One region of the Streptomyces sp. NPDC050856 genome, then DNA from elsewhere that is predicted to be linked to it. Evidence: riboswitches for the same ligand, from Rfam matches in the RefSeq annotation. Region 1 holds a riboswitch; each other region holds the start of a gene.
What was found. Region 1 has a riboswitch for cobalamin ahead of AB0H53_RS01320 (ribonucleoside-diphosphate reductase subunit alpha). Riboswitches for the same ligand answer to the same signal wherever they lie in the genome.
Positions count from the first base shown of each region.

Region 1 (5,906 bases):
CGGGTCTGCGCGTCCCACACGCCGAGCTTCTTCAGGTCGTCCACCAGGTAGGAGTTCACCTGGAGGAACTCGCCCGACAGCGTCTCGCGCTTGAAGAGGTTGGAGACCTGCGGCTCGATGCACTCGTACACGCCCGCGATCGAGGCGATGGTCGCGGTCGGCGCGATGGCCAGCAGCAGGGAGTTGCGCATGCCGGTGGCCGCGACGCGCTCACGCAGCGCCGCCCAGCGCTCCGGCCACGTCAGCTCCACGTCGTAGTGGTCCGGGTGCAGCACCCCGCGCGCGGTGCGGGTCTTCTCCCAGGCGGGCAGCGGGCCGTTGCGCTCGGCCAGGTCGCAGGACGCCTCGTACGCGGCGAGCATGATCCGCTCGGCGATCCGGGTGGACAGCGCCCGCGCCTCGGGGGAGTCGAAGGGCAGCTTCAGCCGGAAGAACACGTCCTGGAGGCCCATGGCGCCCAGGCCCACCGGCCGCCACTTGGCGTTGGACCGGCCGGCCTGCTCGGTCGGGTAGAAGTTGATGTCGACGACCCGGTCGAGGAAGGTGACGGCGGTGCGGACGGTCTCGTCGAGACGCTCCCAGTCGATGTCCCCGCCGGCCACGAACGCGCCCAGGTTGACCGAACCCAGGTTGCAGACGGCGGTCTCCCCGTCGTCGGTGACCTCCAGGATCTCCGTGCACAGGTTGGACGAGTGGACGGTGTGGCCCGGCTCGGCGGTCTGGTTGGCCGTACGGTTCGAGGCGTCCTTGAACGTCATCCAGCCGTTGCCGGTCTGGGCCAGGGTGCGCATCATCCGGCCGTACAGGTCACGGGCCGGCATGGTCTTGCGGGCCAGGCCCCTGGCCTCGGCGGCGCGGTAGGCGGCGTCGAACTCCTCGCCCCACAGGTCGACCAGCTCCGGCACGTCGGACGGCGAGAACAGCGACCACTCGGCGTCGGCGTTGACCCGGCGCATGAACTCGTCCGGGATCCAGTGCGCCAGGTTGAGGTTGTGCGTACGGCGCGCGTCCTCACCGGTGTTGTCGCGCAGCTCCAGGAACTCCTCGATGTCCGCGTGCCAGGTCTCCAGGTACACGGCCGCCGCGCCCTTGCGCCGGCCGCCCTGGTTCACCGCCGCGACGGAGGCGTCCAGCGTCTTCAGGAACGGCACGATGCCGTTGGAGTGCCCGTTGGTGCCCCGGATCAGCGAACCGCGCGCCCGGATGCGGGAGTACGACAGGCCGATGCCGCCCGCGTGCTTGGACAGCCGCGCCACCTGGTGGTAGCGGTCGTAGAGGGAGTCCAGCTCGTCCAGCGGGGAGTCCAGCAGGTAGCAGGACGACATCTGCGGGTGGCGGGTCCCGGAGTTGAACAGCGTCGGCGACGAGGGCAGGTAGTCCAGCCGGCTCATCAGCCGGTACAGCGCCGCGACCTCCTCCAGCGCGCCTACCGAGTCGTCCTCGGCCAGCCCGGCGGCGACCCGCAGCATGAAGTGCTGGGGCGTCTCGATCACCTTGCGGGTGATGGGGTGGCGCAGCAGGTAGCGGGAGTACAGCGTGCGCAGCCCGAAGTAACCGAAGCGGTCGTCGGCCGCCGGGTCGATGAGCGCGTCCAGCCGGTCCCGGTGCAGCCGGGCGAACTCGGCCGTACGGTCCGCGATCAGGCCCTCGCGGTGCCCCACGGCCACCGAGGCCGAGAAGGCCACCGCGCCCTGTCCCGCCGCCTCGTCGGCGATGGTCCGGGTCAGCAGCCGGGCCGCCAGGCGCGAGTACGCCGGGTCCTCGGCGATCAGCCCGGCCGCCGCCTCGGTGGCCAGCTCCCGCAGCTCGGCCTCGTCCGAACCGGCGTGCCGGCCGCGCAGCGCGGCGGCGGCGACCCGGCCGGGGTCGGTGTCGGGCAGGTCGGCGGTGAGGTCGGTCAGGACCCGCAGCAACACGGTCCCGGGTCCATCGTTCTCCGCGTCCCTGGCTGTGGCCGGATCTGCTGGCGCGATGGTCACGTGGGGGCTCTCCCTCGCTCGGCTCGGGGCCACCGCGCACGCGGGCAGGGGAGCGGGGCGCAGCCCTGGCACAGGGGCGCGTGCACCGCGTCCACCGGCCCACTCCGCGAGGCCCGGACGTCTTGGCACCCGGGCCGGACGGACCGGGCGCACTGCCGGCAGGTGCTCGGACTCGTGGTGCACAAAGGCGTACCAACACACCGTTGCGGGACAGTTCCGGATTCGCACCGGATTCCCCTGCGGCGACAGCGAGCATGAGCATACATGTGGGGTGCGCGCCCTGCGGCACCCCCCACATGTTGTGTCCGCCGGGATATGTCAGAGTTCCAGCGCGTAGGCGAGGAGTGTGACGTCCGGGATCGGTGTCCGGTCCCGTCCGGGGGTCCGGACCGCGTGGCGGCGGTACGGCGAAAGGCCGCCGCGCCCCCTGCCGGGGTGCGCGGCGGCCTTTCGCCGTGGCGGGTGGTGTCAGTGTGCGGCGCCCGCCGTCGCCGGGGGGAGCTCGACCTTGACGCCCGGGTCGCCCGCGTCGGCCGTGTAGTCCGAGGGGGACGTCTCGTCGATGCCGTCCGGTGCCTTGACGGCGCGCAGGACGAAGGTCAGGACGATCGTCACCAGGGCGTTGAGCACGAACGCCGTCAGACCGATGTAGCCGATCTCGCCGATGCCCGGGATCTCGGCGGACGAGCCGCCGAAGTGCTTCTGGGTCGGGCTGGCGACGCCGTACGCCGCCAGCGTGCCGTAGAGCATGCCGACCGCCCAGCCGGCCAGCAGCGCCCAGCGATGGAACCAGCGGGTGAACAGGCCGCCCACCAGCGCCGGCATGGTCTGCAGGATCCAGATGCCGCCCAGGAGCTGGAAGTTGATGGCGACCGTCTTGTCCATGGTCAGCACGAACGCCAGCGCGCCCACCTTCACCAGCAGCGACACCAGCTTGGACACCTTGGTCTCCTGCGCCGGTGTGGCGTCCGGCTTGATGAAGTCCTTGTAGATGTTGCGGGTGAAGAGGTTGGCCGCCGCGATCGACATGATGGCCGCCGGTACCAGCGCGCCGATGCCGATGGCGGCGAAGGCCACGCCCGCGAACCAGTCCGGGAACATGGTCTCGAACAACTGCGGGATGGCGAGCTGCCCGTTCTGGACCTTGATGCCGGCGGCGATCGCCATGAAGCCGAGCAGCGCCAGCAGGCCCAGCATCAGCGAGTACAGCGGCAGGATCGTGGTGTTGCGGCGGATGACGTCACGGCTGCGCGAGGAGAGCGTCGCGGTGATCGAGTGCGGGTACATGAACAGCGCGAGCGCCGAGCCCAGTGCCAGGGTCGCGTACGTCCAGTGCGCCGCCTCGCCGGGCACCAGCGCGCCGCGCGGCTTGTCGGTGGCCGGGTTGGTCTGCGCGTAGGCGTCGCCCGCCGCGCCGAAGATGGCGTCGAAGCCGCCCAGCTTGATCGGGATGTAGATGATCGCCACCGCGATCACGATGTAGATCAGCGTGTCCTTGACGAAGGCGATCATCGCCGGGGCCCGCAGTCCCGAGGAGTAGGTGTACGCGGCGAGCACGCCGAAGGCGATCAGCAGCGGCAGGTCCTTGATGAACCAGTTGGTGTCCTCGCCGCCGCCCACCCCCATCACGTCCAGCACCGCCTGGATGCCCACGAGCTGGAGGGCGATGTAGGGCATGGTGGCCAGGATGCCGGTGACGGCCACCGCCAGCGACAGGCCCTTGGAGCCGAAGCGCCCGCGCACGAAGTCCGAGGTGGTGACGTAGCCGTGCTTGTGCGAGACCGACCACAGGCGCGGCAGGAAGGTGAAGATCAGCGGGTAGACCAGGATCGTGTACGGGACGGCGAAGAAACCGGCCGCGCCCGCCGCGTAGATCGCCGCCGGGACGGCGACGAAGGTGTACGCGGTGTAGAGGTCGCCGCCCAGCAGGAACCAGGTGATCCAGGTGCCGAACGACCGGCCGCCCAGGCCCCATTCGTCGAGGCTGTGCTCGTTCTCGGCCTTGCGCCAGCGCGAGGCCAGGAAGCCCATGACCGTGACGGCCAGGAAGAAGAAGATGAAGACGGCGAGCGCGACGCCGTTCACGCCGTCCTTCATCGCGACGAACCCCCCTTGCGGGCGCGCTGGTCACGCCGCCACAGCTGGTACGCGACCATGGTCAGCACGGTGGAGATCAGCACCCAGAGCATCTGGTACCAGTAGAAGAAGGGGATGCCGATGACGACCGGCTCCACCTTCGCGTACGACCCGACCCAGAGCATCGCCACGAACGGCGCGATCAGACAGAGCGCCACCACCACCCGCGCCGGGGTGACCCATGGTTGTTTCTCCTGTGTCATACGGCGACTCCGTCCCCTCACTGATCACATGGCGTAATGCGCACGCAATCTAGGGGACCGTTCCGGCGTATGGAACCCCCGTCCGAATAACGGACGGGTCTCGGTGATGGCGCGATCCCGACCCACGAGCCCGACTCCTGCCGGTCCGTCCCTGTCCGTCCGGCCGTCTGTACGTCTGTACGTCCGTCCGGCCGGCCGGGTTCAGTCGTTGGGCCGCTTGAGCCGCGCGACGAACTTGTACCGGTCGCCCCGGTACACCGAGCGCACCCACTCGACCGGTTCGCCCCGGGCGTCCAGGGAGTGGCGGGAGAGCATCAGCATCGGCAGGCCCACGTCCGTGCCGAGCAGCCCGGCCTCGCGCGGGGTGGCCAGGGAGGTCTCGATGGTCTCCTCCGCCTCGGCCAGGTGGACGTCGTAGACCTCGGCCAGCGCCGTGTACAGCGAGGTGTACTTCACCAGTGACCGCCGCAGCGCGGGGAAGCGCTTGGCCGACAGGTGCGTGGTCTCGATGGCCATCGGCTCACCGCTGGCCAGCCGCAGCCGCTCGATGCGCAGGACCCGCCCGCCGGGGGAGATGTCGAGCAGTCCGGCGAGCGTGTCGTCGGCCGTGACGTACCCGATGTCGAGAAGCTGGGAGGCCGGCTCCAGGCCCTGCGCGCGCATGTCCTCGGTGTACGAGGTGAGCTGGAGGGCCTGGGAGACCTTCGGCTTGGCGACGAAGGTGCCCTTGCCCTGGATGCGCTCCAGCCGGCCCTCCACGACCAGTTCCTGGAGGGCCTGGCGCACGGTGGTGCGGGACGTGTCGAACTCGGCCGCGAGCGTGCGCTCCGGGGGCACCGGGGTGCCGGGCGGCATGGTCTCGGTCATGTCCAGCAGGTGCCGCTTGAGGCGGTAGTACTTGGGCACGCGCGCGGTGCGGGTGGCGCTCCCGCTCTCCGTCACCCCGGTGCCGCCGCCGTCCGTGGCCATGACCCGCCTTCCCGACTCCTGTGCTGTTGCCGTCACCGGCTCCTCCGTCCCTTGCGGCTCACATGGTGGCACGGACCGGTAACGGGTCGTCGCCCCTCCTCAGGTGTCGGTCCGATAACGGAGCCGACTGCCCTTCTTATACACCCTTGACACCCCTAAAGGTCTAGGCCAAGCTCCCGGTTACTGGTCTAAACCACTAAAGACCAGGTCCCGGTCCCACGGGCAGTACTCGAGTATGGCTTCGCGGTGTTCGCGGTGGGGGCAGGGTTTGCAGGCATCCCTGAGGAGGGTGGCGTGAAGCGCAAGCTCATCGCGGCGATAGGCGTCGCGGGCATGATGGTCGGCATAGCGGCGTGCGGCGGATCCGGCAAGGGCGGGGACTCGGCCGGCGGCGACGCCAAGGAGCTCACCGTCTGGCTGACGGTCGACGCCCAGAACAACTGGCCCGACCTGGTCAAGGCCGCCGACGACGCGCTCGTCGCGAAGCACCCGGGCGTCAGGATCAAGCACGAGTACTACGGCTGGCCCGACAAGAACGCCAAGCTCGACGCCGTCCTCGCCACCGACAAGGCGCCCGACGTGGTCGAGATGGGCAACACCGAGATGCTCGGCTACATGG
Region 1 is NZ_JBFAGV010000001.1:289,177-295,082, forward strand. It holds gene AB0H53_RS01320 (ribonucleoside-diphosphate reductase subunit alpha) at 1-1,979, opposite strand, end outside; cobalamin riboswitch at 2,119-2,248, opposite strand; gene mctP (monocarboxylate uptake permease MctP) at 2,448-4,076, opposite strand; gene AB0H53_RS01330 (DUF3311 domain-containing protein) at 4,073-4,318, opposite strand; gene AB0H53_RS01335 (GntR family transcriptional regulator) at 4,520-5,287, opposite strand; gene AB0H53_RS01340 (extracellular solute-binding protein) at 5,582-5,906, shown strand, end outside.

Region 2 (5,906 bases), on a different contig from region 1:
CACACCGTGTACACCTCGGCGAGGTCCGCGTCGGTGCGCCAGTCGCGCGAGTCGATGAGCTGGAGGATGCCCGCGCCGTAGGTGCCCGGGCGGGAGCCGAAGATCCGGGTGGTGGCCCGGCGTTCGTCGCCGTGCTCGGCGAGGTCCGCCTGGGCGTGGGCGCGCACGTAGTTGTCGGCGGCCGGCTCGTCCAGCGAGGCGGCGAGGCGCACCGCGTCGTCCAGCAGGCCGATGGTGTGCGGGAAGGCGTCCCGGAAGAAGCCGGAGATGCGCAGGGTGACGTCGATGCGCGGCCGGCCCAGCTCGGCGAGCGGGAGCGGTTCGAGGCCGGTCACCCGGCGGGAGGCGTCGTCCCAGACGGGCCGGATGCCGAGCAGCGCCAGCGCCTCGGCCACGTCGTCGCCGGAGGTGCGCATCGCGCTGGTGCCCCACAGCGACAGGCCGACCGAGGTGGGCCAGTCGCCGTTGTCGCCCCGGTAGCGCTCCAGCAGCGAGTCGGCGAGGGCCTGGCCGGTCTCCCAGGCGAGCCGGGAGGGGACGGCCTTGGGGTCGACCGAGTAGAAGTTCCGGCCGGTCGGCAGGACGTTGACCAGGCCGCGCAGCGGCGAGCCGGAGGGGCCGGCCGGGACGAAGCCGCCGTTGAGGGCGTGCACCGCGTGGTCCAGCTCGTCGGTGGTGGCGGCCAGGCGCGGGACGACCTGCTCGGCGGCGAACCGCAGGACGGCGGCCACCTGCTCGCCCTGGTCGGTGGGCACGGCCGACACGTCCCAGCCGGCGTCCTCCATCGCCTGGACCAGGGCACGGGCCTTGGCCTCGGCCTCGTCGGCGGCGGTGCGGGTGGCGGCCGACTCGTCCAGGCCGAGCGCCTCGCGCAGGCCGGGCAGCGACTGGGTGCCGCCCCAGATCTGGCGGGCGCGCAGGATCGACAGGACCAGGTTGACGCGCTCGGGGCCGGTGGGCGCTCCGCCCAGCACGTGCAGGCCGTCGCGGATCTGGGCGTCCTTGACCTCGCAGAGCCAGCCGTCGACGTGGAGCAGGAAGTCGTCGAACCCGTCGTCGTCGGGGCGGTCCTCCAGGCCCAGGTCGTGGTCGAGCTTGGCGGCCTGGATGAGGGTCCAGATCTGGGCGCGGATGGCGGGCAGCTTGGCCGGGTCCATGGCGGAGATGGCCGCGTACTCGTCGAGGAGCTGTTCCAGGCGCGTGATGTCGCCGTAGGACTCGGCGCGGGCCATCGGCGGCACCAGGTGGTCGACCAGCGTGGCGTGGACGCGGCGCTTGGCCTGGGTGCCCTCGCCCGGGTCGTTGACCAGGAAGGGGTAGATCAGCGGCAGGTCGCCGAGGGCCGCGTCCGGGCCGCAGGCGGCGGACAGGCCGGCGTTCTTGCCGGGCAGCCACTCCAGGTTGCCGTGCTTGCCCAGGTGGACCATGGCGTCGGCGCCGAAACCGCCGTCGTCCTTCGCCGCCGCGATCCAGCGGTAGGCGGCCAGGTAGTGGTGCGAGGGCGGCAGATCGGGGTCGTGGTAGATCGCGATCGGGTTCTCGCCGAAGCCGCGCGGCGGCTGGATGAGGACGAGCAGGTTGCCGCGCCGCAGGGCGGCGAGCACGATGTCGCCCTCCGGGTTGCGGGAGCGGTCCAGGAACATCTCGCCGGGCGGCGGGCCCCAGTGCTGCTCGACGTTCTCGCGCAGCTCCTCGGGGAGCGTGGCGTACCAGCGCTTGTAGTCGGCGGCCGGGATGCGGACGGGGTTGCGGGCGAGCTGCTCCTCGGTGAGCCAGTCCTGGTCGTGGCCGCCGGCCTCGATGAGCGCGTAGATCAGCTCGTCGCCGTCGCCGGACGCGAGGCCCGGCACCTCCTCGTCGCCGAAGTCGTAGCCCTCCTCGCGCAGCCGGCGCAGCAGGGCCACGGCGGAGGCGGGGGTGTCCAGGCCGACGGCGTTGCCGATGCGGGAGTGCTTGGTGGGGTACGCGGACAGCACCAGGGCCAGGCGCTTGTCGGCGTTGGGGATGTGGCGCAGGCGGGCGTGGCGGACCGCGATCCCGGCGACACGGGCGGCGCGCTCGGCGTCGGCGACGTAGGCGGGCAGGCCGTCCGCGTCGATCTCCTTGAAGGAGAACGGGACGGTGATCAGCCGGCCGTCGAACTCGGGCACGGCGACCTGGCTGGCCGCGTCCAGCGGCGAGAGGCCCTCGTCGTTCTCCTCCCACGCGCTGCGCGGGCCGGTCAGGCACAGGGCCTGGAGGATCGGCACGTCCAGGGCGGCCAGCGCGCCCGCGTCCCAGGCCTCCTCGTCCCCGCCCGCCTGCGCCTCGGCGGGCTTGGTGCCACCGGCGGCCAGGACGGTGGTGACGATCGCGTCGGCACCGCTGAGCGCCTCCAGCAGCTCCGGCTCGGGGGCGCGCAGGGACGCCACGTACAGCGGCCTGGCCCGGCCGCCCGCGTCCTCGATGGCGTCGCACAGCGCGCCGACGAAGGCGGTGTTCCCGCTCATGTGGTGGGCGCGGTAGTAGAGCACCGCGACGGTCGGGCCGTCGGTGCGGCGCTCGGCGCGCTCCAGCGGTCCCCAGGTGGGCGCGGCGGCCGGGGGCTCGAAGCCGTGGCCGGTGAGCAGGACCGTGTCGGACAGGAAACGGGCGAGCTGCTCCAGGTTGGCCGGGCCGCCGTGGGCGAGGTAGGCGTGCGCCTCGGCCGCGATGCCGATCGGGACGGTGGACGCCTCCATGAGCTGGGCGTCCGGGGCCTGTTCGCCGGTGAGGACGACGACCGGCCTGCCCGTCGCGAGCAGCGCGTCCAGGCCCTCCTCCCAGGCGCGGATGCCGCCCAGCAGGCGGACGACGACCAGGTCGGTGCCCTCCAGCAGCGCGGGCAGGTCGTCCAGCGGGAGGCGGGAGGGGTTGGCGAAGCGGTACGCGACGGGGCCTTCGGCCGCGCGGGCGCTCAGCAGGTCGGTGTCGGAGTGCGACAGGAGCAGGATCACTTGGACTCACCTCGGAAATCCCCGCGCGTCACGCCGGGCAGAACGGTGTCCGGGACGGACCTCTGACAGGGGTGGGAGAACGGGGGTCGTGCCCCGCAAGAGAGCGGCATCGCGTGCGCAGGCCTTCCTCGGGGTGTCCGCGCCCCGGGTGGTCGTAGGACGGCGGGAGTTCCTGACTCGCCGGGCCACCGGGGGCCGGCTCACAGTGGCGGGACCGCGCCGGAATCTCACCGGGCTTCCTCCCTAGGGCCCTGGGACCCTGTGCCGTCTGCATAGTAGAGGCTGCGCGTATGCTCGCGGCCATGCCGCCCACCTCGCCGAAAACCCCGGAACGGGGTGAAGCTCACATACGGGACCGCGTACGCGACCGTGGTGACGCCTGCCCGGGTGCGCTCAGGCTGCACCGGGCGGACGACGGAGCCCTGGCCCGACTCCGCCTGCCCACCGGCATCCTGACGGCCCGTCAGGTCGAGGTGCTGGCCGGCGCGGCGGACCGGCTCGGCGACGGCCGCCTCGGCGTCACCTCGCGCGGCAACATCGAACTGCGCGGCCTGGGCGACGGTTGCGGGCGGGACCTGGCCGACCTGCTGCGCGGCGCCGGCCTGCTCCCCTCCGAACAGCACGAGCGGATCCGCAACATGGTCGTCTCACCGCTCACCGGACTGGACGGCCCGGACGGGCCGGGCCGGGCCGACGTGCGGGAGTGGGCCGCCCGCCTCGACGGACTGCTGTGCGCCGAGCCGTGGACGGCGGCCCTGTCCGGCCGGTTCCTGTTCGCCGTGGACGACGGACGCGGCGACGTGGCCCGGCTCGGCGCCGATGTGACCTTGATCGCAGAATCGGACGGCCGCGCCCTCCTGCGGGTCGGGCCGCGCGGCCACCGGGTGGCCGCCGCCGACGCGCCCCGCGCCGCGCTGGCCGCCGCCGAGGCGTTCCTGGCCGCCGCGCGCGAGGCCGGCACCGGCGCCTGGCGGGTGGCGGAGCTGCCGGCCGGGCAGGACGTGGACGTGACCGGACGACTGGAGCGGCGGGGGATCGCGGCGACGGAGGCGGCCCCCGGCCCCCTCCCGGCCGGCCGGCCGCCCGCGCCCGGCCTCGTCGGCCCGGCCGGCGGCCCCACCGCCGTGTCCGCCGTCGCCCCGCTCGGCCGGATCACCACCGCCCAACTGCGCGCCCTGCTGCCCGCGCCCGCCGACGAGGTACGCGTCACCCCCTGGCGCGGGTTCGTCGTGCCCGGGTTCCCCGGCGCCGGGGCGGCCCGGGAGCGGCTGGCCGCCCTCGGCGCGGCCGGGCTGATCACCCGTACCGACTCGCCCTGGCCCGCCGTCTCGGCCTGCACCGGGCGGCCGGGCTGCGCCAAGTCGCTGTCCGACGTGCGGGCCGACGCCCGCCCGCTGGACGGCACCCCGCCGGCGGGCGGCCCGGGACCGGCCGGCGCCGCCCTGCCCGTCCACTGGTCCGGCTGCGCGCGCCGCTGCGGGCACCCGCAGGGGGAGTGGGTGGACGCGGTGGCCACCTCCGACGGCGTGTACGAGGTGACCGTGCGCGCCCCCGGTCACGACACCCCACCGGCCACCGTCCACGTCCCCCGGCGGGACGCCCCGCCGGGCGCCCCTCCCCACGACGCCCCAACACCGGACGTCCCGCCCCGGGACGACGCCCCCCGACGAGACGCCACCTGACGAGATGAGCGAGAGCAGAGTGTTCGAGTACGAGAAGGACGGCGCGGAGATCTACCGCCAGTCCTTTGCCACCATCCGCGCCGAGGCGGACCTCGCCGGCCTGCCCGCCGACGTCAGCCAGGTCGCCGTGCGGATGATCCACGCCTGCGGCATGGTCGACCTCGTCCGCGACCTGGCCCACACCCCCCGGGTGGTGGCCCGGGCCCGCGAGGCGCTGCGCGCCGGGGCGCCGATCCTGTGCGACGCGCAGATGGTCGCCAGCGGCGTCACCCGCAAGCGGCTGCCCGCCGACAACGAGGTGCTCTGCACCCTCTCCGACCCGTCCGTGCCGGCGCTCGCCGCCGAACTGGGCACCACCCGCAGCGCCGCCGCGCTGGAGCTGTGGCGCGACCGCCTCGAAGGCTCGGTCGTCGCCATCGGCAACGCGCCCACCGCGCTCTTCCGCCTGCTGGAGATGATCGAGGCGGGCGCGCCGCGCCCGGCCGCCGTCATCGGCATACCGGTCGGCTTCATCGGCGCCGCCGAGTCCAAGGACGCGCTGGCGGCCTCGGACCTCGACCACCTGGTGGTGCGCGGCCGGCGCGGCGGCAGCGCCATGGCCGCCGCCGCCGTCAACGCGATCGCGAGTGAGGCGGAATGAGCGGGAAGCTGTACGGCGTCGGGCTGGGCCCCGGCGACCCGTCCCTGATGACGGTACGGGCGGTGGAGGTGATCGCGTCCGCCGATGTGGTGGCGTACCACAGCGCCCGGCACGGCCGTTCGATCGCCCGCTCCATCGCCGCCGCGCACATCCGCGAGGACCACATCGAGGAGCGGCTGATGTACCCGCTCACGGTGGAGACCACGGACCACCCGGGCGGCTACCGGGGCGCGCTGGACGACTTCTACGAGGAGGCGTCGGCACGGCTGGCCGCCCACCTGGACGCCGGCCGTACCGTCGCGGTGCTCGCCGAGGGCGACCCGCTGTTCTACGGCTCCTACCAGCACATGCACAAGCGCCTGGCGCACCGCTACGACACCGAGGTGATCCCCGGCGTCACCTCGGTGAGCGCCTCGGCGGCGCGGCTGGGCAAGCCGCTGTGCGAGGCCGAGGAAGTCCTCACGATCATCCCCGGCACGCTCCCCGAGGAGGAACTGACCGCCCGCCTGGCCGCCACCGACTCGGCGGTCGTGATGAAGCTCGGCCGCACCTTCCCGGCGGTGCGCCGGGCGCTGGAGAGCGCGGGCCGGCTGGCCGACGCCCACTACG
Region 2 is NZ_JBFAGV010000003.1:270,759-276,664, forward strand. It holds gene cobN (cobaltochelatase subunit CobN) at 1-2,975, opposite strand, end outside; cobalamin riboswitch at 3,123-3,253, opposite strand; gene AB0H53_RS04645 (cobalamin biosynthesis protein CobG) at 3,278-4,657, shown strand; gene AB0H53_RS04650 (precorrin-8X methylmutase) at 4,662-5,297, shown strand; gene AB0H53_RS04655 (precorrin-2 C(20)-methyltransferase) at 5,294-5,906, shown strand, end outside.
Region 2: it holds a riboswitch for cobalamin, as region 1 does, so the genes downstream of both, cobN (cobaltochelatase subunit CobN) here and AB0H53_RS01320 (ribonucleoside-diphosphate reductase subunit alpha) in region 1, are expected to answer to the same signal.

Region 3 (5,906 bases), on a different contig from region 1:
GGCATCTGGCGGCACTGGTTCCACGAGGCGGGGCGGAGCCGGACGGCCGACGTCTGGTACCTGGTGGTCGATGTGCCGGCGCCGCTGCCGCCGGGCGACACCGCCTACCAACTGCACTTGGACCAGCTGGGGCCGGCCAGGCAACTGGAGGTCGATCCACCGCCCCGCTGGGCGAGGCGTTGGGTGACGGTGGTCGCCGCCCTGGTCGCCGTGGCGCTCCTGGGAGGCGGGATCGTCGGCCTGGTCAACCCGGTCGCCGAGGACCGGTGGGAGCAGCGGCACTGCGGGCTGAGCCGCTCGGACCCCGACGCGGCCACCCTGGAACGGCAGAGCACCGGCGAGTGCGTCGGAGTGGCGCCGAACGGCTACGCGTTCGGGACCACGGACAAGGCCCTGCAGAACGCCCTGCGGGTGATCGCCAGGCAGAACGACGAGGTCGACGGGATCCACCGGAGGTTCAAGCGGCGGCCCGTGGTGACATTGGTGCACCTCTCGGCCCTGCTCAGCAGCTCCGGGCAGGCACCGAACGCGCTCGCGTACGTGCGGGAGGCGCTGCAGGGCGCGGCGAGCGCGCAGCGGCGCCAGCTGGACAAGAGGGGAGCCACCGATCCGCTGCTGCGCGTCTACCCGGCGAGCGCCGGGTCGGGGATGCGCTTCGGGCCGAAGGTCGTCGGCACGGTGGAGCGGATGATGCGGCGCGACCCGTCCATCGTGGGAGTGACCGGGCTCGATCAGAGCCGGAAGGCGACGATCACCACGATAAAGGAGCTGACCCGCATCGGACTGCCGATGGTGGCGACGACGCTCTCGGCCGACACGCTCGACGACCACTCGCCCATGTACTACCAGGTGTCGCCGCAGAACCGCCGCGAGGCCACGGTCGCCGCGGCGTACGCGTCCTCCCTGGGCCGCGCGCGACTGCCGCGCCGCCAGGTCCGGGTCGTCTACTCCGCCGACCCGACCGACGAGTACAGCGAGAACCTGCGGGACGACGCGGCCGCGGCGTTCGCCGCCGCCGGTTTCCCGGTGGAGCAACAGGGCTACAAACCCTCACCAGCGCCGCCGGAGGCAGCGGGCCGGCCAGGGGCGCGGACCGTGGGGGAACGGGCCTGCGGGTATCAGGGACTGGTCTTCTTCGCGGGCCGGTCGGAGGACTTCGAGACCCTGCTGTCGGGGGTGAACTCCGCGTGCGGATCGGATCCGCCGGCTCTGCTGGGCGGTGACGACGTGGCACGGCTCGCCGCCGACCCGGTACGGCGCAGCGCCTTCCCCAAGGTGCCGTTCGACTTCCTCGACTTCACCCTGGGGTCGGCCTCCTGCGACAGTGAGAGCGATCTCTACAGCACCATGCGGAAACTGTTCCCCACGGAGTGCGAGCAGCTCGCGAACACCTCACTGGACGGGCACGCCTCCCTCGCGTTCGACGCGGTGAACCTGTACGTGAAGGCACTGGGGCAGCTCCAGGACACGGCTCCCGACCTGCCGCTCACCGCGCCCGCGGTGTGGCACTCACTGAGCAGCATCCACGGCGGCGCGGCCCTGGACGGGGAGAGCGGGAGGATCGACTTCGGTGGAGTGGTGGACCGGCAGATCCCCCTCGACAAGCTGATCTCGGTGCAGCACGTCGACGGCGAGAAGCCGCCCCGGCAGGTCGGTTTCTGCGGCAAGCGGGGTGGTCTGCGCCAGAGTCGGTGGTGCCCGCCCCCGGAGAAGGGCAGGCAGTGAGAATCCCGGCGGGCGGCGGCCGGGGTACCGGCCCGCCAGGGGCCGACCCGGGCGGTGGCGGCGGCGCACCGAGGCGTACGGCTGCCGCGAGGGTTGATCGGGGGGCGTGGGGCCGGACCGCGCGCCGGTGCGTGCGCGGGTTGTGATGTACCTGGTCAAACCACTAGTGTCGCAGGGCCTTGGTGTACGGGAAACCGGTGAAGTACCGGTGCGGCCCTCGCCACTGTGATCGGGAAGTCCGGCTCCATCCCCCGGGAAGCCACTGGACCGCCGCGGGAGACCGCAGCGTCCGGGAAGGCGGAGTCGCGGCGGCATGACCCGTCAGCCAGGAGACCGGCCAGGGCGCGTTGTCCATCCACGAGGTGCTGGAGAGGGTCTCCCCATCATGCATATCGCCGAGGGCTATCTGCCCCCGATACACGCCGCCGCCTGGGGCGTCGCGGCCGCCCCCTTCGTCGCCCACGGCGTCCGGGCGCTGACCCGGGAGGTCAAGGCGAACCCCGAGTCGACGCTCCTGCTCGGCGCGTCCGGCGCGTTCACCTTCGTGCTGTCCGCCCTGAAGATCCCGTCGGTGACGGGCAGTTGCTCCCACCCTACCGGCACGGGTCTGGGCGCCATCCTGTTCCGGCCGCCGGTCATGGCGGTCCTGGGCACCATCACCCTGCTCTTCCAGGCGCTGCTGCTGGCGCACGGCGGGCTGACCACACTGGGCGCCAACGCCTTCTCCATGGCGGTCGTCGGGCCGTGGGCGGGGTACGGGGTGTACCGGTTGCTGCGGGCGTCCGGTGTGCCGCTGATGGTCGGCGTGTTCTTCGGGGCCTTCGTCGCCGATCTGTCCACGTACTGCGTGACCAGTGTGCAGCTCGCGCTGGCGTTCCCCGACCCGGCGACCGGCATCGCCGGCTCGCTGGCGAAGTTCCTGGGGATCTTCGCGGTCACGCAGATCCCGCTGGCGGTCAGCGAGGGGCTGCTCACCGTGCTGGTGATGCGGCTGCTGATCCAGTCCAGCAAGGGTGAGCTGACCCGCCTCGGGGTGCTCCTGGTGAACGGGAAGAAGAAGGAGGCCGTGGCCCGATGAGCCGTAACGCCAAGATCAACACGCTGCTGGTGCTCGTCGTCGTCGCGCTGGCCGTCCTGCCCCTCGCGCTGGGCATGGGCGACCACAAGGAGGAGCCGTTCGCGGGCGCGGACGCCCAGGCGGAGACGGCGATCACCGAGCTGGAGCCGGATTACGAGCCGTGGTTCACCCCCCTGTACGAGCCGCCGTCGGGCGAGGTCGAGTCGGCCCTGTTCGCGGTGCAGGCCGCCCTCGGGGCCGGGGTGCTGGCGTACTACTTCGGGCTGCGCAAGGGCCGTCGGCAGGGTGCGGAGCGGGCGCTCGCCGGGGGCGGCGCGGGCACCGGCACGGACAGCGGCACCGGAGCCGGGGCCGGTACGGGAGCCGGCACCGGTACAGGAGGCGGCACCGGGGCCGGTGCCCGGCGGCCCTCCGCCTAGCCGGGCCGGGAATGCTGCCGATCGACGCGGCGGCGCACAGCAGCCGCTGGCGCCGCCGTCATCCCTGCGAGAAGGCCGTGCTGGGCTTCGGCCTGACCCTGTGCGCGGTCTCCCTGCCGCCGTGGCCCGGTGCCGTGCTCGTCGCGGCCGCCGCGCTGGCCGTCCTGCTGGGCCCGGCCGGGGTGGCGCCACGCCGGCTGTGGCGGGCGTGGCGGGTGCCGCTCGGGTTCTGTGTGACGGGCGCGGTCCCGCTGCTGTTCCAGGTGGGCGGGGCGGACGGGTGGGTGACACCGGCGCCGGACGGACCGGTGCAGGCGGGAAACCTGCTGCTGCGCACGTCGGCGGCCTCGCTGGGGGTGCTGCTGTTCGCGTTCACCACGCCGGTCTCCGACGTACTGCCCCGGCTGGTGCGGGCGGGAGTGCCCGCGCCGGTCGTCGACGTGGCCCTGGTGATGTACCGGATCAGCTTCCTGCTGCTCGACTCCGTCGCGCGCATCCGGCAGGCGCAGGCGGCCCGGCTCGGGCTGACCGGCCGGGCGGCCGCCTGGCGGTCCCTCGCGGGGCTGGGATCGACGGCCTTCGTGCGCGCCTTCGACCGGGCGGCGCGGCTGCAGAGCGGCCTGGCGGGGCGCGGTTACGACGGGACGCTGCGGGTGCTGGTACCCCCGGCGACGGTGGACCGCCGGTTCCTGGGCGCCAGCGGGGCACTGCTCGCCGGACTCGTCGCCCTCACTCTCGTACTCGAAAGGTTCCTGCCATGAATCCGTCCCCCGTCGTGGAGCTCGTCGGCGCGGGATACGCCTACGAGGACGGGCCCGCCGTGCTGCGGGGCGTCGACTTCGCCGTACCGGAACGGCGTGCCATCGCCCTGCTGGGCCGCAACGGCAGCGGCAAGACCACCATGCTGCGGCTGCTCAGCGGTGGGCTGAAGTGCGCGAGCGGGCGGCTGCGGCTGGCCGGTAAGGACGTCTCGTACGACAGGGCGGGGCTGACCCGGCTGCGGACGACGGTGCAGCTCGTCGTGCAGGACCCGGACGACCAGCTGTTCGCCGCGTCGGTGGGGCAGGACGTGTCGTTCGGGCCGATGAACCTCGGCCTGGCCGAGGCGGAGGTGCGGGACCGGGTGCGTGAGGCACTGGAGGCGCTGGACATCGTGGCGCTGGAGGACCGGCCGACGCACCTGCTCTCGTACGGGCAGCGCAAGCGGGCGGCCATCGCGGGCGCGGTCGCCATGCGGCCCCGGGTGCTGATCCTGGACGAGCCGACGGCCGGCCTGGACCCCCACGGACAGGAGCGGCTGCTCGACGTCCTGGACCGGTTGCGCGCGGCCGGGACCACGGTGGTGATGGCCACGCACGACGTGGACCTGGCGCTGCGCTGGGCCGACGACGCGGCGGTGCTGTCCCCGGACGGCCTGCGCACCGGCCCGGTCGCGGAACTGCTGGCGGACCAGGAGCTGCTGGACGCGGCGCGGCTGCGCAGGCCGTGGGGCATGGCGGTGGCGCGGGTGCTGCGCGAACGGGGCCTGCTGGGCGCCGGCGACCCCGGGCCGCGTACCCCCGAGGAGCTGGAGACCTGGGCCGCGGCGGTACGGGGCGGCTAGTGCCCGCCGCTCCCCGCACCGGCGGCCGGGGCGGTGGCGGGTGGGGGGCGCCCGCCACCGCCGAGGCGGGCGCCGGGACGGATCGTCCCGGACGGCGACGCAGCCCTCCTGCCCGGTGCCGGGGCGGCCGGCCGGGACGGCGTCGCTCACCCACGCGTTGGCGGTGGTGATGCGGTTGAGCCGTTGTCATAGGGTCCGGTCGTATGCATGTGGTTGCGGTTCTGGCGCTCGACTCCGTATCGGCTTTCGACCTGGCCATTCCCTGCCAGGTGTTCGCGTTCGCGGCGCACCCGGACGGAGAGCCGGCCTACGAGGTGCGGGTCTGCGCCGAGGACACGGTGACGGCGGCGGCCGGTCCGGCACAGCCGTTCCGGCTCTCCTCCGCGTACCGGTGGGATGACGCCCTCGACGCGGACACCGTCGTCGTTCCCGGTGTTCCGGCGGAACGGGAGCCGCACCAGCGGGCCGTGCGGCTGCTGGCGGAGGCGGCCGGCCGGGGGGCGCGGGTGGCTTCCATCTGCACGGGGGCCTTCGTGCTCGCCCGGGCGGGGCTGCTGGAAGGACGGCGCGCGACGACGCACTGGCGGTTCGCCGAGGCGCTGGCCAGGGAGTACCCGGGGGCACACGTCGATCCGTCGGTGCTGTTCGTCGACGAGGGGCGGGTGCTGACCTCGGCGGGGGTAGCGGCGGGTCTCGACCTGTGTCTGCACCTGGTGCGCCGCGACTACGGCGCGGCGATGGCCGCCGACGTCGCCCGCCTGATGGTCATGGCCCCGCAACGCACCGGCGGGCAGGCGCAGTTCATCGACTACCGGGTTCCGGAGTCCGATTCGGCCGACCTCGGTGACACGATGCAGTGGATGCGGGACAGGCTGCACGAACCGCTGACGGTCGCCGACATCGCCGCGCACGCCATGATGAGCAAGCGCAGCCTGGCACGGCACTTCCAGGCCCAGACCGGCAGTACCCCTCTGCGGTGGCTGCTGGCCCACCGTCTGCAGCGCGCGCGGGAACTGCTGGAGACCACCGAGGTCCCCGTGCGGCTCGTGGCGGAGGCCACCGGGTTCGGATCCGTCGAAAC
Region 3 is NZ_JBFAGV010000009.1:164,761-170,666, forward strand. It holds gene AB0H53_RS11645 (hypothetical protein) at 1-1,725, shown strand, start outside; cobalamin riboswitch at 1,861-2,082, shown strand; gene AB0H53_RS11650 (energy-coupling factor ABC transporter permease) at 2,111-2,803, shown strand; gene AB0H53_RS11655 (energy-coupling factor ABC transporter substrate-binding protein) at 2,800-3,222, shown strand; gene cbiQ (cobalt ECF transporter T component CbiQ) at 3,234-3,983, shown strand; gene AB0H53_RS11665 (ATP-binding cassette domain-containing protein) at 3,980-4,825, shown strand; gene AB0H53_RS11670 (helix-turn-helix domain-containing protein) at 5,029-5,906, shown strand, end outside.
Region 3: it holds a riboswitch for cobalamin, as region 1 does, so the genes downstream of both, AB0H53_RS11650 (energy-coupling factor ABC transporter permease) here and AB0H53_RS01320 (ribonucleoside-diphosphate reductase subunit alpha) in region 1, are expected to answer to the same signal.